2 regions of the Streptomyces sp. NPDC001093 genome follow, and region 2 is predicted to be linked to the other one. Evidence: riboswitches for the same ligand, from Rfam matches in the RefSeq annotation. Region 2 holds a riboswitch; the other holds the start of a gene.
What was found. Region 2 has a riboswitch for glycine ahead of gcvP (aminomethyl-transferring glycine dehydrogenase). Riboswitches for the same ligand answer to the same signal wherever they lie in the genome.

Region 1: another riboswitch for glycine. It lies ahead of gcvT (glycine cleavage system aminomethyltransferase GcvT); the one in region 2 lies ahead of gcvP (aminomethyl-transferring glycine dehydrogenase).

Annotation. Positions count from the first base shown of each region.
Region 1 covers NZ_JBEPBF010000246.1:608-5,843, reverse strand. Annotated here, with positions in the region: partial or broken gene ABT288_RS49170 (AAA family ATPase) at 1-525, opposite strand, end outside; glycine riboswitch at 704-801, shown strand; glycine riboswitch at 802-914, shown strand; gene gcvT (glycine cleavage system aminomethyltransferase GcvT) at 959-2,086, shown strand; gene gcvH (glycine cleavage system protein GcvH) at 2,195-2,572, shown strand; gene glyA (serine hydroxymethyltransferase) at 2,587-3,855, shown strand; gene ABT288_RS49150 (L-serine ammonia-lyase) at 3,960-5,236, shown strand, end outside.
Region 2 covers NZ_JBEPBF010000093.1:13,420-31,169, forward strand. Annotated here, with positions in the region: gene ABT288_RS34200 (extracellular solute-binding protein) at 1-587, opposite strand, end outside; gene ABT288_RS50345 (beta-xylosidase family glycoside hydrolase) at 699-1,277, opposite strand; partial or broken gene ABT288_RS34210 (glycoside hydrolase family 43 protein) at 1,341-2,483, opposite strand; gene ABT288_RS34215 (universal stress protein) at 2,710-3,240, shown strand; gene ABT288_RS34220 (APC family permease) at 3,573-5,528, shown strand; gene ABT288_RS34225 (DUF1707 SHOCT-like domain-containing protein) at 5,608-6,183, opposite strand; gene ABT288_RS34230 (TOBE domain-containing protein) at 6,308-6,703, shown strand; gene ABT288_RS34235 (helix-turn-helix domain-containing protein) at 6,722-8,329, opposite strand; gene ABT288_RS34240 (molybdopterin-dependent oxidoreductase) at 8,615-9,103, opposite strand; gene modA (molybdate ABC transporter substrate-binding protein) at 9,311-10,132, shown strand; gene modB (molybdate ABC transporter permease subunit) at 10,129-10,989, shown strand; gene ABT288_RS34255 (ABC transporter ATP-binding protein) at 10,986-12,194, shown strand; gene ABT288_RS34260 (TOBE domain-containing protein) at 12,223-12,642, shown strand; gene gcvP (aminomethyl-transferring glycine dehydrogenase) at 12,695-15,580, opposite strand; glycine riboswitch at 15,757-15,851, opposite strand; gene ABT288_RS34270 (PRC-barrel domain-containing protein) at 15,971-16,342, shown strand; gene ABT288_RS34275 (DNA polymerase IV) at 16,264-17,679, opposite strand; gene ABT288_RS34280 (MerR family transcriptional regulator) at 17,735-17,750, opposite strand, start outside.

The DNA.
Region 1 (5,236 bases), on a different contig from region 2:
ACGGCGGTGGCGGCCAAAGGCGTAGGCGGAGACGCCCCGGCCGCGCTCGCGCTGGCCCTCTCGCGCGGTGTCGGGGGTGACGTCGAGCAGAAGCAGATGGAGGGTGCCGCCACGGCGGCGGGCCTCGCGGGCGAGCCAGGCGCGCACCCAGCGCTGGGTGCCGCAGTCGTGCACGACGACGCCCTCGCCGGTGCGCAGGGCGCGGCGCAGACCGGCGTAGTGGGCGAGGCGGACCAGGGGGCGGTAGAAGGCGTACGGGAGGGCGCGGGGCAGGCGGGCCGCGAAGCGGTCGCGGGTGTCCTGGGAGTCGATGCGGCGGTCGGCGACCGCACGGCGCATCAGAGTGGACTTGCCGCTGCCGGGCAGCCCGGTGATCACGACCAGGTCGCGGGGGCCGAAGGTCAGGGCGCCGGGGCCGCGGCCCGCGCGGTCGCGCAGGTCACGGACGACCTGGGCCGCGGCGGAGCGCTGCCTCGGCACTGCGATGCCGGTGGTGACGGTGGCGTACACCGGGGTCCTGTTCACCGTGATCGTCCTCCCCCATGGGCTTGGCAATATTCATGCCCCGCACATGTAAAGGGACGGTAATGCACGATGCCCGGCGGTTACGTGCGCGTCCCGCCACAGCTCGGTTACAGATGCGGCCCTGACGGGCGGGGGTGCGGCGTGCAATGATGTGGCCGCCAACTGCATACCGGCCGTTTGAATCCGCGCGGGAGAGTTCCCAGCAGCCTTCGCTGGGACGCCGAAGGAGCAAGTCCCTCCCTTGAATCTCTCAGGCCCCGTTACCGCGCGGGCGAGGCACATCTGAAAAGCGGGCCGCTGCCGCAGTGGCTCCACCCAAGGTGCAAGCCGTGATCGTCCCCGTGGCGGTCCTGGCGAACCTCTCAGGTTCCGATGACAGATGGGGAGGACCGTTCCTCGCCCGTCCTGTCCTTCCCTGGGAGACGACCGACCGATGAGCAGTACCGAACCCACTGAGCTGCGCCACACCGCGCTCGATGCCCTGCATCGCTCGCTCGGTGCGACGATGACCGACTTCGCCGGCTGGGACATGCCGCTGCGCTACGGCTCCGAGCGCGACGAGCACATCGCCGTGCGGACGAAGGCGGGCCTCTTCGACCTCTCCCACATGGGCGAGATCACCGTCACCGGCGCCGCGGCGGCCGACCTCCTCAACTTCGCCCTGGTCGGCAACATCGCCTCCGTCGGCGTGGGCCGCGCCCGCTACACCATGATCTGCCGGGCCGACGGCGGCATCCTGGACGACCTGATCGTCTACCGGCTGGCCGAGACCGAGTACATGGTCGTCGCCAACGCCTCCAACGCCCAGGTGGTGCTGGACGCCCTGGTCGAGCGTTCCGCCGGCTTCGACGCCGAGGTGCGCGACGACCGGGACGCGTACGCGCTGATCGCCGTGCAGGGCCCCGAGTCCCCCGGCATCCTGAAGTCCCTCACCGACGCCGACCTCGACGGCCTGAAGTACTACGCCGGCCTGCCCGGCACGGTCGCCGGCGTCCCGGCCCTGATCGCCCGCACCGGGTACACCGGCGAGGACGGCTTCGAGCTGTTCGTGAAGCCCGAGCACGCGGTCGAGCTGTGGCAGGCGCTGACCAAGGCCGGCGAGGGCGTCGGCCTGGTCCCGTGCGGCCTGTCCTGCCGGGACACCCTGCGCCTGGAGGCGGGCATGCCGCTGTACGGGCATGAGCTGACCACCTCCCTCACCCCCTTCGACGCCGGGCTCGGCCGGGTGGTGAAGTTCGAGAAGGAGGGCGACTTCGTGGGGCGCGAGGCGCTCACCGAGGCCGCCGCCGAGGCTGAGCAGAACCCGCCGCGGGTCCTGGTCGGCCTGGTCGCCGAGGGCCGCCGGGTGCCGCGCGCCGGGTACGCCGTGGTCGCGGGCGGCGAGGTGATCGGCGAGGTCACCTCCGGCGCCCCCTCCCCCACCCTGGGCAAGCCGATCGCCATGGCCTACGTCGACGCGGCGCACGCGGTGCCGGGCACCGAGGGCGTCGGCGTGGACATCCGGGGCAGCCACGAGCCGTACGAGGTCGTGGCGCTGCCGTTCTACAAGCGCCAGAAGTAGACACTGGGCGCGGTCACTGTGTGACCCCGCGCACTTTCCGCTGCTCACCAGCGGTCTCAGCAGTCCCCCCTTCATCAGCACTTCCGCGCGTACAGGAGAATTCAGGCCATGAGCAACCCCCAGCAGCTGCGCTACAGCAAGGAGCACGAGTGGCTGTCGCCCGCCGAGGACGGCGTGTCGACGGTCGGCATCACCGAGTTCGCGGCCAACGCGCTCGGCGATGTCGTCTACGCCCAGCTCCCCGAGGTCGGCTCCACGGTGACCGCGGGCGAGACCTGCGGTGAGCTGGAGTCCACCAAGTCGGTCTCCGACCTGTACTCGCCGGTCACCGGTGAGATCACCGAGATCAACGAGGACGTCGTCAACGACCCTTCGCTGGTGAACTCGGCCCCCTTCGAGGGCGGCTGGCTGTTCAAGGTGCGCGTCGCGGAGGAGCCGGCCGACCTGCTCTCCGCCGACGAGTACACCGCCCAGAACGCCGGCTGAGGAGTCGTAGCCGTATGACCGTCCTGAACACGTCCCTGCACGAGCTGGACCCGGAGATCGCCGCCGCGGTCGACGCCGAGCTCGGCCGCCAGCAGTCCACGCTGGAGATGATCGCCTCCGAGAACTTCGCCCCGCTCGCGGTGATGGAGGCGCAGGGCTCGGTGCTGACCAACAAGTACGCCGAGGGCTACCCGGGCCGCCGCTACTACGGCGGCTGCGAGCACGTCGACGTCGCCGAGCAGATCGCCATCGACCGGATCAAGGAGCTGTTCGGCGCCGAGTACGCCAACGTCCAGCCCCACTCCGGCGCCTCCGCCAACCAGGCGGCGCTGTTCGCCCTCGCCCAGCCCGGGGACACCATCCTCGGCCTGGACCTGGCGCACGGCGGCCACCTGACCCACGGCATGCGCCTGAACTTCTCCGGCAAGCAGTTCAACGTGGTTGCCTACCACGTGGACGCCGAGACCGGCCTGGTCGACATGGCCGAGGTCGAGCGGCTCGCCAAGGAGCACCGCCCGAAGGTGATCATCGCGGGCTGGTCGGCGTACCCGCGCGAGCTGGACTTCGCCGCCTTCCGCCGGATCGCCGACGAGGTCGAGGCGTACCTGTGGGTCGACATGGCGCACTTCGCGGGCCTGGTCGCGGCCGGCCTGCACGCCAACCCGGTGCCGTACGCCGACGTGGTCACCTCCACCACGCACAAGACGCTCGGCGGTCCGCGCGGCGGCATCATCCTCGCCCGCGGCAAGGACTTCGCGAAGAAGCTGAACTCCTCCGTCTTCCCGGGCTTCCAGGGCGGTCCCCTGGAGCACGTGATCGCGGCGAAGGCGGTCTCCTTCAAGGTCGCCGCCTCGGAGGAGTTCAAGGAGCGCCAGCGTCGTACCGTGGAGGGTGCGCGCATCCTCGCCAAGCGCCTGACGGCGGCGGACGCGCGCGAGGCCGGCGTGAACGTCCTGTCCGGCGGCACGGACGTGCACCTGATCCTCGTCGACCTCCGCGAGTCCGAGCTGGACGGCCAGCAGGCCGAGGACCGTCTCCACGAGGTCGGCATCACGGTCAACCGCAACGCGGTCCCGAACGACCCGCGTCCCCCGATGGTGACGTCGGGCCTGCGGATCGGCACGCCCGCCCTGGCGACCCGCGGCTTCACGGCCGAGGACTTCGCCGAGGTCGCGGACGTGATCGCCGAGGCGCTGAAGCCGTCCTACGACGCGGAGGCGCTCAAGGCGCGCGTGAAGGCGCTCGCCGACAGGCACCCGCTGTACCCGGGCCTGAACAAGTAGGCCCGGACAAGTAGATCCCGGGTGGGGCACTCGTGAGGACGGCGCCGCAAGGTGCCGGCGGGTGCCCCACCACCCCCCTGTTTTTGCTGTCTTGAGGAGTGACCGTGGCCATCTCGGTCTTCGACCTGTTCTCGATCGGCATCGGCCCGTCCAGCTCCCACACGGTCGGCCCGATGCGCGCGGCGCGGATGTTCGCCCGCCGCCTGCGCAACGAGGGGCTGCTGGAAAAGGCAGCTACCGTCCGGACGGAGCTGTACGGCTCCCTGGGCGCGACCGGGCACGGCCACGGCACCCCGAAGGCCGTGCTGCTCGGTCTGGCCGGCGACTCGCCGCGCACGGTGGACGTGGAGACGGCGGACGCGCGCGTGGAGGCGATCAGGACCGAGGGCCGGATCAGGCTCCTCGGCGAGCACGAGATCCCCTTCTCCTACGACAAGGATCTCGTGCTGCACCGCCGCAAGGCCCTGCCGTACCACGCCAACGGCATGACGCTGTGGGCGTACGACGCCTCGGGCGCGGAGCTGCTGTCGAAGACGTACTACTCGGTCGGCGGCGGCTTCGTGGTGGACGAGGACGCGGTCGGCGCGGACCGGATCAAGCTGGACGACACGGTCCTGAAGTACTCCTTCCGCACCGGCGACGAGCTCCTCCGCCTCACGAAGGAGACCGGTCTGTCGATCTCCTCCCTGATGCTGGAGAACGAACGGGCCTGGCGCACGGAGGAGGAGATCCGCGCGGGCCTGCTGGAGATCTGGCGGGTGATGCGCGAGTGCGTGCAGCGCGGCATGTCCCGCGAGGGCATCCTGCCCGGCGGCCTGAGGGTGCGCCGCCGCGCGTCCGTCTCCGCCCGCCAGCTGCGCGCCGAGGGCGATCCGCTGGCCCACGCCATGGAGTGGATCACGCTCTACGCGATGGCGGTGAACGAGGAGAACGCGGCCGGCGGCCGGGTGGTGACCGCCCCCACGAACGGCGCGGCGGGCATCATTCCGGCGGTCCTGCACTACTACATCAACTTCGTCCCCGGCGCCGACGAGGACGGCGTGGTGCGCTTCCTGCTGGCCGCGGGCGCGATCGGCATGCTCTTCAAGGAGAACGCGTCCATCTCCGGCGCCGAGGTCGGCTGCCAGGGCGAGGTCGGCTCCGCCTGCTCGATGGCCGCGGGCGCGCTGGCCGAGGTCCTCGGCGGCTCCCCGGAGCAGGTCGAGAACGCGGCCGAGATCGGCATGGAGCACAACCTCGGCCTGACCTGCGACCCGGTCGGCGGCCTGGTCCAGATCCCGTGCATCGAGCGCAACGGCATGGCCGCGGTGAAGGCGGTCACCGCGGCGAAGATGGCCATGCGCGGCGACGGCTCCCACAAGGTGTCCCTGGACAAGGTCAT
Region 2 (17,750 bases):
GCCAGCGGGGTGATCCCGGCGGACTTGAGCTTCTTCACGGCATCCAGGAAGCCGCTCCAGGTGGTCGGGGGCGCGCTGATCCCGGCCTTCTTGAAGAGTGCCTTGTTGTACCAGAAGCCGATCATGCCGATGTCGAACGGGATCCCGTACAGCTTGTCGCCGAGGAGGTACGGCTGCTTGGACACCGACAGCAGTCCGTCGGCCCAGGGCTTGCTGCGGTCGGTGAGGTCCTCGACGAGCCCGGCGTCCACCTGCTGCTGGAGCACGCCGCCGCCCCAGGTGTGGAAGATGTCCGGTAGCTTCCCGGAGGCGGTCAGCGCGGTCATCTTCGACTTGTAGGCGTCGTTCTCCAGCTGGACGATCTTGAGCTTGACCTTGGGGTTCCGGGCCTCGTACTTCTTGGCGAGACCGGCCCATACGGTCTTGGTGGGTTCGGTGGTCGAGATGTTCCACCACTCGATCGTGGTCGTCCCCGAGGACGACCCTCCGTCCGAGTCGCCGCCGCAGCCGCTGAGTGCGGTCACACCGAGACCGGCGGCGACGGAGGCCGCCAGGAAGCCGCGGCGGGACAGTGCAGGGTCGCCCATCTTGCGCTCCTTCGAAAAATTTCGGAGTTGCTTCGCAGAGCTGTTTTCGAAACATTCGAAGAAAATCTCGAACGTTCCGGACCGCGACTCTAGAAACGCGCGTGGGGAGCGTCAAGGTGTCGTGCAGGAGCTTGCGGGCGCGCACTCGAACCAGTCGAAGGCCGCGCGGCCCTCGGTGACGTACATGCCGATGACCCGGCCGGTGAATCCGGTGGCCACCTGGGTGGACGGATAACGGCCGTCCAGTTCGGCCGGCCGGACGTTTCCCTCGGAGGTCTCGACGGAGAAGGCGATGCTGTCGGGACCGCTCCCGGGCTCGGGGTCGCGGGTAGCACGGATGCCGACGGCCAGGGTGACCGGGCCCACGGGCAGCGGGAGTTCGGCGACGCACTGGCGCACCGGCCCGATCCGCACGACCACGGCCACGGTCCGCACACCGACGCCCAGGCTGTTTCCCACACCCGCGCCGCCCGGGCCACTGCCCCAAGCCACGTCCGGCCCGTTTCCCAGGCCGCTGTCCGGGTCGTCACCCGCGGCCCCGTCCCGGGTCGCGTCCAAGCTGTCGCCCCGGGCCGCGTCCAGGGTGTTGTCCCCGGCCACGTCCGGGCCGTTTCCCAAACCGCTGTCCGAGTCCTCTCCCCCAGCCACGCCCAGGGCGTTGAGCCCGGCCACGTCCAGGCCGATTCCCACGCCCGAGGCCGGGGCGTTTCACGCGGTCACGTCCTGGTGGTCTCCCGCGGCCCCCTCCAGGCGTTTTCCCGCGGCCACTTCCAGGTCGTAGTGGTGGTCCTCGTCCAGGCGGATGGACAGCCCGGCGCGGCCGGTCCAGTCGTGCGGCGGCCCGGCAGTCGAGGTGCTGCTGGCGGCGACCGACGAAGGTGTGCCCGGGCCGGTCGAGGCTGTCCCCGGTGGCGGTCAGCGTGAGCCGGCCGGGCCGCTCGGTGAGCGACCAGCACCCCTCCGGTCTGCGCCGCGGGGATATCCAGTACGGCGCGAGCACCGGGGAGGTGAAGTCGTCGCGCACCGGCGGTGGTTGGAGCGGAGCCCAGGCAGCCGGCGCGGGATGCCGCTCGCGCACCGGCCCCACCCGGGGCCGGCCGTCGGCCCACTCCACCGGGACCAGGAAGGTCTCCCGACCCAGCACATGAAACTCCGGGAAGCAGCCGCGCGGCCGGGTGCCGAGCAGCACCATCCACCAGGTGCCGTCGGCCGCCTGGACCAGGTCGCCATGGCCGGTGCACTGGATGGGCAGGCCGGTACCGCGGTGGGACAGCAGCGGGTTGCCGGGAGCCGGTTCCCACGGGCCGCGCGGCGAGCGGGCGCGGGCGGCCGAGACACCGTGGCCGAGCACGGTCCCGCCCTCGGCGAGCAGCAGGTACCACCAGTCGCCGATCCGGTACAGATGCGGCGCCTCGGGGTCCCTGAGACCGGTGCCGGACCACGTGGGCAGCGGGCCTTCGAGCACTGGGCCGGTGCGCGGATCGATCCGGGCCACGGTGACCCCGGCCATGGCGCACCAGCAGGAACCGTCCTCGTCCCAGGCGAGGTCGGGGTCGATACCGGGCAGGTCGATCCACACCGGGTCCGACCAGGGACCTTCGGGGGCGCTCGGCGGTGACGATGAAGGTGCCTCCGGCCGTGACGTTGGTGGTGATGACATGGAAGAGCCCGTGGTGGTGGCGGATCGTCGGCGCGTAGATGCCGCCCGAGGCCGGCGTGTCGTCGGGCGGCGTCAACTGGCCCGGCCGGTCGAGGACGTTGCCGATCTGCCGCCAGTGCACCAGGTCCCGGCTGCGGAACGGCGGGACGACACACCAGGTAGTAGTCGTCCCCGGCCCGGCACACGCTCGGGTCGGGGTGGAAGCCGGGGAGGACGGGGTTGTCGTAGGTCCGCATGGTGCGCTCCCAACAGGCGCCCGAAACTTTCGGATGCGGCGCCGAATCTTGGCGGCGGCCGAGCCGATCGGCCCCCCATACGGAAGTCGTTGAAAAGACACCGCCGCCCGGGCTGGTCGAATCGCCGGTACGGGAGTGGGATGGAAGGAAGGAAACAAGGGCCTTGCAGGGCGGGCACGTCCGCGCGCGAGACGCCCCGGCGTCGCCCGCGAGGAACGGTGGAGTGATGTCGGGTTACGACGCCTCGGCGACCGCTCGGGTGGTGGTCGGTGTGAGCGGCTCCCTGGGCAGTGTCACGGCCCTGCGGCGGGCCACCGCGCTCGCCCGCCGGCTGGGAGCGGAACTGTGGCCGGTGCTGGCCTGGGAGCCGCCGGGCGGTGACTCCGCCGCGCGCCGCTCCCCCGCCGCCGGCCTCCTGGTCGAGGACTGGCAGCGGCTGGCAGGACAGCGCCTCGCCTCGGTGCTCGAGGAGATCTTCGGCGGGAACGCCCCCGGTGTGCCGATGCACGCCCTCGTCGTCCGCGGTGCCCCGGGCCCGGCGCTGGTGGCGACCGCCGACCGGGAGGACGACGTCCTGGTCGTGGGCGCGGGCCGGCGCGGTCTGCAGCGCGCCTTCTCGGGCCGCGTCTCCCGGCACTGCCTGGCGCACGCGGTCTGTCCGGTGCTCGCGGTGCCCCCGTCCCCCCTGGAGTCGGAGCTGCTGTCCGTCCACCGGCGCAACACCTGGCACCTGCGCATGGACATCCGGCGCCTGTGAGGCCGGCACGGCTCAGCGGCCGTCGGAGCACCGTCGCAGATGTGAAGCCCGGGCTGCCGCTCATCATTGATGGGGCGGCCGGCGCCCTGACATGACCCTCGGTGGCCGTTCTCGCTCCGACGGCACGGGCGCAAGCCTGACGGCCGTGCCTCCGGCGACCGTCTCCGGCCTCCGGTTCTTGATGCTGCTTTACCGCTCCCACGCCATTCTTAACGCAAGATTGACGCCTCCTGAGCCGGGATCCGTGGGCCCAGACGTCACTCTCTGCTTACGCTGGTGCGGCCGTCGTCTGATGGCCGGAAAAGAGCTGAGCCGCACACAGGAGCCCACTGATGGCCACGACCGAGCACCCCCCTCCCAGTCGCTTGCGCAACTGGATGCTGGAGGGGCTCTCCGACATGGGCAAGCACGGCGGCCACACCGGGCCCCACGCCGAGCCCGAACCCCCGCACAAGGGCCAGCGCTGGTGGCGCGTGATGTGCCTGACCGGTGTCGACTACTTCTCGACCCTCGGCTACCAGCCGGGCATCGCGGCGCTGGCGGCCGGACTGCTGGGGCCGATCGCGACCATCGTCCTTGTCATCGTCACCCTGGCCGGCGCGCTTCCGGTGTACCGCCGGGTCGCCGAGGAGAGCCCGCACGGCGAGGGTTCGATCGCGATGCTGGAGCGGCTGCTGTCCTTCTGGCAGGGCAAGCTCTTCGTGCTCACCCTGCTCGGCTTCGCCGCCACCGACTTCCTGATCACCATCACCCTGTCGGCCGCCGACGCCTCCACCCACCTGGTGGAGAACCCGCATCTGACGAGCGCACTGCACGGCCAGCAGATGCTGATCACCCTGATACTCGTGGCGCTGCTGGGCGCGGTGTTCCTCAAGGGCTTCCTCGAGGCGATCGGCGTCGCGACGGCACTGGTCGGCGTCTACCTCGCGCTGAACGTCGTCGTCGTGATCGTCGGCCTCTACCACGTGATCACCGCGGGCCATGTGATCACCGACTGGTCCAGCGCGCTGACCGCACAGCACGGCAACATCTTCGTCATGATCGGCCTGGCCCTGCTCGTCTTTCCCAAGCTCGCGCTCGGCCTGTCCGGGTTCGAGACCGGCGTCGCGGTCATGCCCCACGTCCAGGGCGACCCGGACGACACCGAGGAGAAGCCGACCGGCCGGATCCGGGACACGAAGAAGCTGCTCACCACGGCCGCGCTGATCATGAGCGCCTTCCTGATCACCTCCAGCTTCATCACCACGCTGCTCATCCCGGAGAGCGAGTTCAAGACCGGCGGCCAGGCCAACGGACGCGCGCTCGCGTACCTCGCGCACGAGTACCTCGGCGGCGCCTTCGGCACGGTCTACGACATCTCGACCATCGCGATCCTGTGGTTCGCCGGTGCCTCCGCCATGGCCGGTCTGCTGAACCTGATGCCGCGCTATCTGCCCCGCTACGGCATGGCCCCGCACTGGGCCCGCGCGGTGCGCCCGATGGTCATCGTCTTCACGCTCATCGCCTTCCTGGTCACCTGGCTCTTCGACGCCAACGTCGACGCGCAGGGCGGCGCCTACGCCACCGGCGTGCTGGTGCTCATCAGTTCCGCGGCGATCGCGGTGACCATCGCGGCGCGCAAGGCCGGACAGCGCAAGTGGACCATCGGGTTCGGCGTGATCTCGGCGGTGTTCCTGTACACGACCGTCATGAACGTGATCGAGCGCCCGGACGGTGTGAAGATCGGTGCCTGCTTCATCGCCGGCATCATCCTGGTCTCGCTGCTGTCCCGGCTGGCCCGCGCCTTCGAACTGCGCGTGACCAGCGTGACGCTCGACCCGATGGCGGAACGATTCATCCGGGACATGGCCAGCCGCAAGATGCGGTTCATCGCCAACGAGCCCGGCCACCGGGACAAGGCCGAGTACCGGGACAAGGTCGAGCAGATCCGCGCCGACAACGACATGCCCGAGCAGGAGGACTTCGTCTTCGTCGAGGTCACGGTCACCGACCCCTCCGAGTTCGAGGCGGGCCTGACCGTGCGCGGCGAGGTCCTGCACGACCGCTACCGGGTGCTGACCCTGGAGTCCGCCTCCATCTCGAACGCGCTGGCTGCCCTCCTTCTGCATGCCCGGGACATGACGGGCTGCACCCCGCACATCTACTTTGAGTGGACCGAGGGCAACCCCTTCGCCAACTTCCTGCGCTTCTTCCTCTTCGGCCAGGGCGAGGTCGCCCCGGTCACCCGTGAGGTGCTGCGCGAGGCGGAGCCGGACCGGGAACGCCGGCCGCGGGTGCACACCGGCTGAGACCGGCGGGACGCGCCCGGGCCGACCGCGGCGCAGACCTGGGCCTCGCCGAGGTCGCCCCGACCTCGGCGAGGGCGCTCTAGCGGCCGAACCAGCGCCTGGGCGGCCGCACCTCCAGAAGCCCCAGGCTGAGCCGGCCGTGTATCTCCACGCGGAGCACGGCCGGCGCCCCGGGCTCGCCGGCGGGCCGCACCTTGGTCTTGCCGTAGCCGATCACCAGCGCGTCGGCGTCCACGACGACACCGGGCCGGGTGATCAGCCGCAGGGTGCCGCCGCGCATGTCGAGGTCGATGCGGAGGGTGTCGTGGGTGATCACCGCGCCGGTGAAGTCGAGGGTCACGTCCCCCCAGGCGGACGTGACCTCCATCCGGCGCGGCACCGCCCAGCCGTCCGCCCGTACGGCCGATGCGCCCTGCTGCTCGATCCGCACGACGTCCTTGGCCGGTACGGCGGCGTCCGGCAGGTCGGCCGTCAGCGCGGCCAGCTCGCCCAGCGTGCGCGCGGAGAGCGCGGCCGTCACGCGCTCGTCCAGCTCCTCCGCCGTGATCCGGCCGTCGCCCGCGGCGCCCGTCAGGACGTCCACCGCCCGGTCCCGGTCCGCGTGCGAGGCACGCAGCCCGGTCGGCATCTCCGTGTGCAGCAGCTCGGCCGCCATACCCTCACCCCGATTCAGCAGGTCCCCGCAGGGGTCGTCGTCACGCACTAACGCTATATCGCGTTATACCCAACGGCCAACCCCACGTCCACGGTTCCCGTGACATGGCCCTATCGTGACCGGCATGCAGTCCTACACGATCGGCCAGGCGGCACGGCTGCTCGGCGTGAGCCCGGACACCGCCCGCCGCTGGGCCGACGCGGGCCGGGTGGCGACCCATCGCGACGAGTCCGGGCGGCGGCTCATCGACGGCAGGGATCTCGCCGCGTTCTCGGTCGAACTGGCCAAGGCGGGCGGCGGCGAGGAGGACGCCTCCTACACCTCCGTCCGCAACGCCTTCCCCGGCATCGTCACGGCGATCAAGCTCGGTGACGTCGCCGCCCAGGTGGAGATCCAGGCGGGCCCGCACCGGCTGGTGTCGCTGCTGACCCGGGAAGCCGTCGAGGAACTGGGCCTGGAGGTCGGCATGGAGGCCACCGCGCGCGTGAAGTCCACCAACGTGCACATCGACCGCGTCTGACCGGTCACACGCCTGCCGTCACCGGCACAGCAGTGCCGCCCACAGGTCGAGCCGGTCCCGCAGCCGGGACAGGTCGCGCCCGGTGAGCCGCTCGATGCGCTCCACCCGGTAGTGCACCGTGTTGACGTGCAGATGCAGCGCCTGTGCGGTGCGCGCCCAGGAGCCGTCGCAGGTCAGGAAGGTCTCCAGCGTGCTCAGCAGGGCGGCGGTGGCGGGCCGGTCGGCCTCCAGCAACGGGCCGAGGACGCCATGGCTGAAGGCGCCACGCACGTCGGCCGGCACCCCCGTGAGCAGGGCGTCGAGGGTGGTGAGGGAGCCGGCGTCGGTCAGGCGGGAGGCGTCGGGCGCGGTGGTGCGGGCCGAGGTGAGGGCGTAGCGGGCCCGCGCCAGCGCGCCGCCCAGCCCCTCCGGTGCCGCCGCGGGCATGCCGATACCGGCGTGCAGCACGACACCGGGCACGCAGTCGGCGACCAGCGGCCACGCCTCGTCCGCCCAGCCGGCCGGCGCACCGCACAGCACCGCGAAGGCGCACCCGTCCGGCAGCCTCCCCACGGCGGCCGCCACGACGGGAGTCCCCGCGCCGGCATCCCCCTCGGCCGCACCGCCCTGGCCCCCCGTCCCGCCGACGGCACCGGCACCGGCACTTCGGGCATCCCCCGGCAGATGCCCGGCCAGCTCCCTCAACGCGCCCTCGGCGAGCGGTACTTCACCCTCCGGTGACCGCCGTGCCATCGCGTCCGCGACGATGACCTGGTACGGCCCCGAATCCGGCAGTCCGCACCGGCGCAGGGCCGCCTCCACCGTGCCGTCCTCCCGGCCGGCCGGCACGGCCAGCAGGGCGCCGAGTTCGTCCGCCGCGCGGGGTCCGGCCGACGGACGCCGGGTGCCGGCCTGCTGACAGTGCGCCAACACGGCGGCGACCTCGTGCAGCATGCGCGGCGGGGCCGCGTCGGGGCCGGGCAGGTACAGCAGCCAGCGCTCGTACGGCGACACCCCGCCGGCGTCGACCGAGGCGGTCAGCCCGGGCCCGTCCGCGAGGAGCGCGACCGCCTCCCGCGCCGGCACGGCGGGTGCGCCGGCCGTGGCCGCGACCGTCCGCCCGCTCGGGGTGAAGACGTACGCGGCGGTCCCGCCGAGCTGGGCGAAGGCCGCTGCGAGGACGGTGTCCGGCCCGGCCTCCTGCGCGAGCAGCCGGCTCAGCCGCACGCGCGCGTTCTCCGGCAGCGCGTGATGCCGGCTCAGCCCGGCCCACTGGCGCAGGTACACGGTGTCCGTGATCGCCCGGAACATGATGTGCGCCGGCACCCCGGCGACCGGCACCCGGTGGCGTGCGCACGCCTGGACCAGGTCGTCCGGCACGCTCCCATGGGTCTCCTCCCCCGCGAGCAGTGCGGCGGCGCCCGCGTCCTTCAGCGCCGAGACGAACCGCTCCGCCTTGCCGGTGCCGGCCTCCGGCGTCCACCAGACGAGTCCACTGACCACCACCTCGCCCGGCCGCACGAACCGGGCCGGGTCCTCCAGGTCCGTGACGGTCACTCCGCTGACTTCGCGCCTCAGCAGCGCGTCCTCCGCCCACAGCAGGCGCAGACCGAGGGAGGCGTCCCCCAGGAGGTGTTCGACGTACATGTGCTGGCTCCTCGTACGGCCGCCGGGCGGTGAACGAAACCCCCCGGCATCTCGCATCCACCAGGTGAGTGCGAGATGAAGCATCGTAAATGCAAGCCTTGGGGAGTGGAATGCCTCTTGGTGGATCCTCCAGCCGCAGGGGCCTGGCCACCGGGGTTTCCGTGCTCCGCACCAGTCGTCCGGGCCGGCCGCCGTTGGTTCACTTCCGGCCATGGGCCTGAACGCGGTGACCGGGGCGTACCTGTTCTCACCGCTCTTCGAGCAGTGCTGCCGTGCGTTCCTCGTTCACCGAAGTGCCGCTGCCGCGTGACCGGGTGCGGCGGGCGCCGGACCGGCACAGGGGTAGCCGCCGTCCACCCGGATCGCCGTGATCCCGCTGATGTGCCGGGCCCCGCACCGGTCCTGCGGAAGCACCAGCTGGGGCCCGGCCGTGTCCAGCGGGGTGTCGTCGATGCGCACGCCCAGCAGGACGGGCGCGTCCGCGAAGTCCGGGTCGATCTCGGCCCAGGACAGTATGGCGTGGTGGCCGTCGGTGCCGGTCACCACGATGAGATAGCGCAGCCGGTCCTTGCGGCGCGCCGGGTCGAAGCCGGGCCCCGCGTCGGCGAGGACGTCGTACAGGCGCGGACCGGCGAACCGGTGGTGCTGGATGCCGCTGGTCGCGCACTCGAAGCTGACGTCCACCCGGTGCTGCGGCCAGCGGAGCAGGTCCGGCACGGTCAGCCGGGCGGGCCGGGCCAGATCACCGGTCACGGCGACTTCCACGAGCGTCATCGGCGACCACCTCCCGCAGGACCGTACCCGCCACAGAGCGCCGTACAAACGCACATGCAAGCTTCACGTCACAAGTTCGCAGCTCATGCGATGCGACAGGAGACTTACAGCTGGCAGATGCGGCAGTATCATCGCCGCACGGCCGGTGCCGCCGGCCGTGACAGGGCGCGACAGTCGTTCCACAGAACCTCGAGGAGTAGATCCGTGATGACCCGTTCCGTGCGCCGGACCCGGCGAATGCTGCAGCTGGCCGGTGCGGGAGCCGCCGCCCTGATGGCACTCAGCGCCTGCTCCTCGTCCTCGAACTCGTCCAGCACCAAGTCGGACACGTCGGACTCCGCCTCCCCGAAGCTGTCCGGCAACATCACCGTGTTCGCCGCCGCCTCCCTGAAGGAGAGCTTCACGACCCTGGGCAAGGAGTTCGAGCAGCAGCACCCGGGCACCAAGGTCAGCTTCAACTTCGGCGGCAGCGACACCCTCGCCGCGAGCATCACCGGCGGTGCCCCGGCGGACGTCTTCGCTGCCGCCAGCCCCAAGACCATGGCAATCGTGACGGTCAAGAAGGACGCGGCCGGCACTCCGGCCACCTTCGTCCGCAACCAGCTGGAGATCGCCACCCTGCCGGGCAACCCCGACAAGGTGTCCTCCCTGAAGGACCTCACCAAGTCCGGCCTGAAGGTCGTGCTGTGCGACAAGACCGTGCCGTGCGGCGCCGCCGCGCAGAAGGCCCTGGACGCCGGCAGCATCAAGCTGACCCCGGTCTCCTACGAGCAGGACGTCAAGTCCGCCCTGAACAAGGTGGAGCTGAAGGAGGCCGACGCCGCGGTCGTCTACAGGACCGATGTGAAGTCCGCGGGTGGCAAGGTGGAGGGCGTGGAGTTCCCCGAGTCCGCCAAGGCGATCAACGCCTACCCGATCGTCCTGCTGAAGAACGCGCCGAACGCCGCTGCCGCCCAGGCGTTCATCGCTCTGGTGCGGTCCGCCGAGGGCCAGAAGGTGCTGAGCGGTGCGGGGTTCCTCAAGCCGTGACCTCGCTCGACAAGCCCGGCGCAGCGACCAGCCCCCGCACGGGCCGGCCGCTGCGCCGCCGCGTCGGCACGGGGGCCCGGCGCGGGGTGCCGTTGCCGCTGCTGCTGCCGGGCCTGCTGGCAATGGCGTTCCTGTTGCTGCCGCTGGTCGCGCTGCTCATCCGCGCGCCCTGGCGCAGCCTGCCGGAGCAGCTGTCCAGCACCGAGGTGTGGCAGGCGCTCCAGCTGTCGCTGGTCAGCGCCACGGCGGCGACGGCGGTGAGCCTGGTGCTGGGCGTACCGCTGGCCTGGCTGCTGGCCCGTACGGAGTTCCCCGGCCGGGGCCTCGTACGGGCCCTGGTGACACTGCCGCTGGTGCTGCCGCCGGTGGTCGGCGGTGTGGCGCTGCTGCTGGCCCTCGGCCGCAACGGCGTGATCGGCAAGGGGCTGGACGCCTGGTTCGGGATCACGCTGCCGTTCACCACCGCCGGGGTGGTGATCGCGGAGGCGTTCGTCGCGATGCCGTTCCTGGTCATCAGCGTCGAGGGCACCCTGCGCGCGGCCGACCCGCGCTTCGAGGAGGCGGCGACCACGCTGGGCGCGTCCCGCTTCACCGCGTTCCGCCGGGTCACCCTGCCGCTGATCGCGCCCGGCATCGCGGCGGGCGCGGTCCTTGCGTGGGCGCGTGCGCTCGGCGAGTTCGGCGCGACGATCACCTTCGCGGGCAACTTCCCCGGCCGCACCCAGACCATGCCCCTCGCGGTCTACCTGGCCCTGCAGAACGACCCCGACGCCGCGATCTGCCTCAGCCTGGTCCTGCTGACGGTATCGATCGCGGTGCTGGCGGGGTTGCGGGACCGTTGGGTGACGGCATCATGACGAACACCCGCCCCACCCACGGACAACCCACGGCCGCCGACGGCGCCCAGGCCCCGCAGGGGCCACCCGCACCCGACGACGAAAGCCGCACGAGTGGTGCGGGTGGGAACCCAGAGCCGGTCGAAGGCCGGCACCCCACCACGCACCCGCACACGCCCCCGAACACGGACGGCCTGGACGCCCACCTCGTCATCGACCGCACCGCATTCCGCCTGGACATAACCCTCACCGCCGCCCCCGGAGAGGTCCTCGCCCTCCTCGGCCCCAACGGCGCCGGCAAGACCACCGCACTGCGCGCGCTCGCCGGCCTCACCCCTCTCTCCGACGGCCACCTGCGCCTCGACGGTGCCGCCCTGGAGCACACTCCCCCGGAGTCCCGCCCGGTCGGCGTGGTCTTCCAGGACTACCTGCTCTTCCCCCACCTCTCCGCCCTGGACAACGTCGCCTTCGGCCCCCGCTGCCAGGGTGCGTCCAAGGCGGAGGCCCGTGCCCGGGCCTCCGCGTGGCTGGACCGCATGGGCCTCGCCGCCCACGCGGGAGCCAAGCCGCGCCGCCTGTCCGGCGGGCAGGCCCAGCGCGTGGCCCTCGCCCGCGCCCTGGCCACCCGCCCGAGGCTGCTTCTCCTCGACGAGCCGCTGGCCGCCCTGGACGCCCGTACCCGCCTGGAGGTCCGTGCCCAACTGCGCCGACACCTGGCCGAGTTCGAGGCGGTCGCCGTCCTGGTCACGCACGATCCGCTGGATGCCATGGTGCTCGCGGACCGGCTGGTCGTCATCGAGCACGGCCGGGTCGTCCAGGAGGGCGGCCCCGCCGACATCGCCCGTCATCCGCGCACCGACTACATCGCCCAGCTCGTCGGCCTCAACCTCTACCGCGGCCAGGCGGACGGACACACGGTACGACTCGACGCGGGCCCGGCGATCACGACCACCGAGGCGCTGTCCGGTCCGGCCTTCGTGGCCTTTCCCCCGTCGGCCGTCACCCTGTTCCGGGACCGCCCCACCGGCGCCAGCGCCCGTAACCACTGGCGCTGCGAGGTGGCCGCGCTCGAGACACACGGCGACCAGATCCGCGCCGACCTCACCGGCGAGCTCCCCCTCGCCGCCGACCTCACCACGGTCGCCGCGGCCGAACTCGATCTGCATCCGGGCGCTGCCGTCTGGGCGACGGTCAAAGCGGCGCAGACACACGCATACCCAGCCTGAGCGGGTGGGCGTTCTACCGTGAGTGCCCATGACCCTGAGCATCCGCAACCAGCTCCCCGGCACCGTCACCGAGGTCCACCCGGGCGAGGCCATGGCCACCGTCAAGCTCCGTCTGGAGGGCGGCCAGCACCTCATGGCGGCCATCACCAAGGAGTCCGCCGAGGACCTCTCCCTCACCCCCGGCTCGACCGTCCGCGCTCTTGTCAAGTCGACCGAGGTCTCCCTGGCCACCCATCGGGTCGAGGGCCTGTCGATCCGCAACCAGCTTCAGGGCACCATCGTCGGCCTCACCACCGGCGCCGTCATGGCCTCCGTGAAGATCTCCGTCGACGACGGCGAACTGACCGCGGCGATCACCAAGGAGGCGGTCACCGACCTCGGCCTCTTCGTGGGCTCCGACGTGGTCGCCCTGATCAAGGCGACCGAGGTGTCCCTGGCGACGGCATGACACGCCGAGGGCCCCGCCCGGAGACCGGACGGGGCCCTGCGGCACGACCTGCTCAGTCCTCGTACGCGTCCAGCGGCGGGCAGGAGCACACCAGGTTGCGGTCACCGAAGGCCTGGTCGATACGGCGTACCGGCGGCCAGTACTTGTCGGCGGCCGAGACACCGGCGGGGAAGACGGCCTCCTCGCGGCTGTAGGCGTGCTTCCACTCACCGCCGAGCGCGGCGGCGGTGTGCGGGGCGTTGCGCAGCGGGTTGTCCTCCGCCGGCCACTCGCCGGCGCCTGCCTTCTCGATCTCCGCGCGGATGGCGATCATCGCGTCGCAGAACCGGTCCAGCTCGGTGAGGTCCTCCGACTCGGTCGGCTCGATCATCAGCGTGCCGGCCACCGGGAAGGACATGGTCGGCGCGTGGAAGCCGTAGTCGATCAGGCGCTTGGCCACGTCGTCCACGCTGACGCCGGTGGCCTTGGTCAGCGGGCGCAGGTCGATGATGCACTCGTGCGCGACCAGGTTGCCGGGGCCGGTGTAGAGCACCGGGTAGTGCGGCTCCAGGCGCTTGGCGACGTAGTTCGCCGAGAGCACGGCCACCTGCGTGGCCCGCTTGAGGCCCTCGCCGCCCATGAGGCGGACATACGCCCAGGAGATGGGCAGGATGCCCGCCGAGCCCCAGGGAGCGGCCGAGATCGGGCCGACGCCCGTCTCCGGGCCCGCGGCCGGCTGCATCGGGTGGTTCGGCAGGTACGGCGCCAGGTGCGAGCGGACCGCGACCGGGCCGACGCCGGGGCCACCGCCGCCGTGCGGGATGCAGAAGGTCTTGTGCAGGTTCAGGTGCGAGACGTCACCGCCGAAGTGGCCCGGCTTGGCCAGGCCGACCAGGGCGTTCAGGTTCGCGCCGTCGACGTACACCTGGCCGCCGGCCTCGTGCACCTGGGCGCAGATGTCGGCGACGTGCTCCTCGAACACGCCGTGCGTGGACGGGTACGTGATCATCAGCACCGCCAGCTCTTCGCGGTACTGCTCGATCTTGGCGCGCAGGTCGGCGACGTCGATCTCGCCGTCCTCGGCGGTCTTGACGACGACGACCTTCATGCCCGCCATCACGGCGCTGGCCGCGTTGGTGCCGTGCGCGGAGGACGGGATCAGGCAGACGGTGCGCTGCTCGTCGCCGTTGGCGCGGTGGTAGCCGCGGACGGCGAGCAGACCGGCCAGCTCGCCCTGGGAGCCGGCGTTCGGCTGCAGGGAGACCTTGTCGTAGCCGGTGACCTCGGCGAGACGTTCCTCCAGCTCACGGATGAGCGTGAGGTAACCCTCGGCCTGCTCGGCGGGCACGAAGGGGTGCAGCTGACCGAACTCCGGCCAGGTGACCGGCTCCATCTCGGTGGTCGCGTTGAGCTTCATGGTGCAGGAGCCCAGCGGGATCATGCCGCGGTCGAGCGCGTAGTCACGGTCGGCCAGCCTGCGCAGGTAGCGCAGCATCGCGGTCTCGGAGCGGTGCTGGTGGAAGACCGGGTGGGTGAGGTACGCGTCGGTGCGCAGCAGCGCCTCGGGGAGGGTGTCCTCGGCGGTCGCGTCCAGCGCCTCGATGTCGCCCTTGACGCCGAAGGCGGACCAGACGGCCTCCAGCTGGGCCCGCTTGGTGGTCTCGTCGCAGGCGATCGAGACGTGGTCGGCGTCGGCGAGGTGGAGGTTGACGCCGTTCTCCCGGGCGGCGGCGGCGACCTCGGCGGCCTTGCCGGGCACGCGCGCGGTGAGGGTGTCGAAGTAGGCGCCGTGGACGATCTCGACGCCGCCGGCCTTCAGGCCCTCGGCGAGGATCGTGGCGTACCGGTGCGTCCGCCGGGCGATGGCCTTGAGCCCCTCCGGCCCGTGGTAGACGGCGTACATGCCGGCCATCACGGCGAGCAGCACCTGCGCGGTGCAGATGTTGCTGGTCGCCTTCTCCCGGCGGATGTGCTGCTCACGGGTCTGCAGCGCGAGCCGGTAGGCCTTGTTGCCGTCCGCGTCGACGGAGACGCCCACGAGCCGGCCGGGCAGGCTGCGGGCGAACTTCTCGTGCACCGCCATGTAGCCGGCGTGCGGGCCGCCGAAGCCCATCGGCACACCGAAGCGCTGGGTCGTGCCGACGGCGATGTCGGCGCCCAGTTCGCCCGGCGAGGTCAGCAGGGTCAGGGCGAGCAGGTCGGCGGCGACGGTGACGAGCGCGCCGAGTTCATGTGCCTGGTCGATGACCGGCTTGATGTCGCGTACGGCACCGGAGGCGCCCGGGTACTGGAGCAGCACGCCGTTGATCTCACGCGCGGCCATGTCGGCCGGGATGCCGTCGCTGAGGTCGGCGACGACGACCTCGACACCGGTCGGCTCGGCGCGGGTCTGGATGACGGCGATGGTCTGCGGCAGCGCGTCCGCGTCGATCAGGAACAGGCCCTTCTTGTTCCTGCCCATGCGCCGGGACAGCGCCATGGCCTCGGCGGCCGCGGTGCCCTCGTCCAGCAGGGAGGCGCCGGAGGTGGGCAGCCCGGTGAGCTCGGCGACCACGGTCTGGAAGTTCAGCAGGGCCTCGAGACGCCCCTGGGAGATCTCCGGCTGGTACGGCGTGTAGGCCGTGTACCAGGCCGGGTTCTCCATGACGTTGCGCAGGATGACCGGCGGGGTGAAGGTGCCGTAGTACCCGAGCCCGATCATGGAGTCGAGGACCTGGTTGCGGTCGGCGAGCGAGCGCAGCTCGGCGAGCACCTCCGCCTCGGTGCGGGCGCCCGGCAGGTCGAGGGCGTCGGCGTTCTTGATCACATCCGGGACCGCCGCGGCGGTCAGCTCGTCGAGGGAGCCGTAGCCGACCTGCGCGAGCATCTTGGCCCGCGCCTCCTGGTCGGGCCCGATGTGGCGCTGCTCGAACGGGATGCCCGCTTCGAGCTCCGAGAGCGGAATACGATGGGCGGTCATTGCGGAGGCCTCCTGGTCTGACGCGACCTTCGAAGGGCACCACGGCGCGGGTGCCCCGACGGCCTCCCCCTCTGTCATCTCAACCTGAGAGCTTCACCGGACGCCCTGTGGGACGCCGGCTTTCACCGTCGGTGAGAGCGGAAGCCGTCGACATCCGCCCTGCTTTCCAGAGTGACCTCGTCCGTGCGGTACGTGAGCCTGAGAGATTCCGGGGAGGATTTGCTCCTTCGGCGCCTCCGAGGTGGTCGGAGGACTCTCCCGCACGGGGTCAGCAGCCGCTGTCAGCCTACCAGCGGGGTCAACGGCCGGGTCCTCGAGTGGCCACCTCCCTGAATGTGCTCTTTCGTAGTGCTTACGGATGTATTGCGACCACGTGGAGGGAGAGGGACCGTGCAGACCGACATCGATCCGCGCAACCTGATCGGCCGCAAGGCGTTCGACCGCACCGGCACCAAGATCGGGACCATCGACGAGGTGTACCTCGACGACGCGACCGGCGTGCCCGAGTGGGCGGCCATACGCACCGGCCTGTTCTCCCGCGACGCCTTCGTCCCTCTCGAACCGAGCGAACTGATCGAAGGCTCCCTCCATGTCCCCTTCGACCGCGCCCTGATCAAGGACGCCCCGGACTTCGGCGTGGGCCGCCATCTGTCCCCCGAACAGGAACTCCAGCTCTACCACCACTACGGCCTGGACGTGGTCTCACGCCCCTCGGCCCCGGACCACGACTTCGGCAAGCTGGCGGGGTCGGAGGAAACCTGATCGGAGCCTTCCGCGACCAACGGCAACGGATCGGCGGGCTCCAGCGCGCAATCACCGACGAAGAACGTCCGCACCCTCCCCGGAGGGGACTGCGGCGTCTCGAACCGCACGGTGACCCGACCCAGCCCACTCCCCTGCACCCACCCGTGCCCGTACTCCGCATGCCTTACGTCCTGTCCGGCGCGCCAGTGTCTTTCGACGGGCTCCGGCCCCTCCACGGCAACCTCGGGCCCGGCCTCCTCCGGCGTCTCCGCCGCCGGCGAGGGCATCGCCTGCGCGAACAGGTCCTCCTGGGTGTAGTCGGCGAGCCCGGAGACACCCACGCCCAGCAGCCGTACCCCACCCGTGGTGTCCACGGAGTCCAGCAACCGCGCGGCCGCCTCCCGCACGACCGCCGGATCGTCCGTGGGCCCTCTGAGCGTCTCGGAGCGGGTCAGGGTCGAGAAGTCGTACCTGCGCACCTTAAGCACGATCGTCCGCCCCGACAGCCCGGCCCCGCGCAGCCGTCCCACACACCGGTCGGCGAGCCGCTGCACCTCCAGGCCGATCCGCAGCCGGTCGTGGATGTCCACGTCGTAGGTGTCCTCGACCGACACCGACTTCGCCTCACGCTCGGCCACCACGGGCCGCTCGTCATGGGCCAGGGCCATGGCGTGGAGCGCGTGCCCGTGCGCCTTGCCGAGCAGCCGGACCAGCTCGTCCTCGCCCGCTTCTGCCAGCTCCTCGACCGTCGTGATCCCGGCCCGGCGCAGATGGTCCCCCGTGGCCGGCCCCACCCCCGGCAGGGTCCGCACCGGCATCGGCCCCAGCAGCGCCCGCTCGGACCCCGGCTCGATGAGCACCAGGCCGTCCGGCTTGGCCTGCTCCGAGGCGATCTTGGCGAGCATCTTGGAGGCGGCGAGCCCCACCGATCCCGTCAGCCCGGTGACCGCCCGTATGTCCGCGCGCAGCCGGGTCCCGGCCAGCCGCGCCGATTCCTCGTCCCAGGCCGTCCCGCCGGCCTCCAGGTCCACGAAGGCCTCGTCCAGGCTGAGCGGCTCCACCAGCGGCGACAGCTCCCGCAGCAGCGCCATCACCTGCTCGCTGATCGCCCGGTACACGGTGAAGCGCGGCACCAGATACGCGGCGTTGGGTGCCAGCCGGCGCGCCTGGGCCATGGGCATCGCCGAGTGCACCCCGAAGACCCGCGCCTCGTACGACGCGGTGGCCACCACCCCGCGCGGTCCGAGCCCGCCCACGACGACCGCCTTCCCGCGCAGGCTCGGCTTGGATGCCTGCTCCACCGAGGCGTAGAAGGCATCCATGTCGAGATGCAGGATCGTGGGCGCGTTTCTCACATCTCCGATGCTGCACCACGGCACTGACAATGCCCCGCCGTGGAGGGGGCCGGTGTCAGACCGCCCGGTTG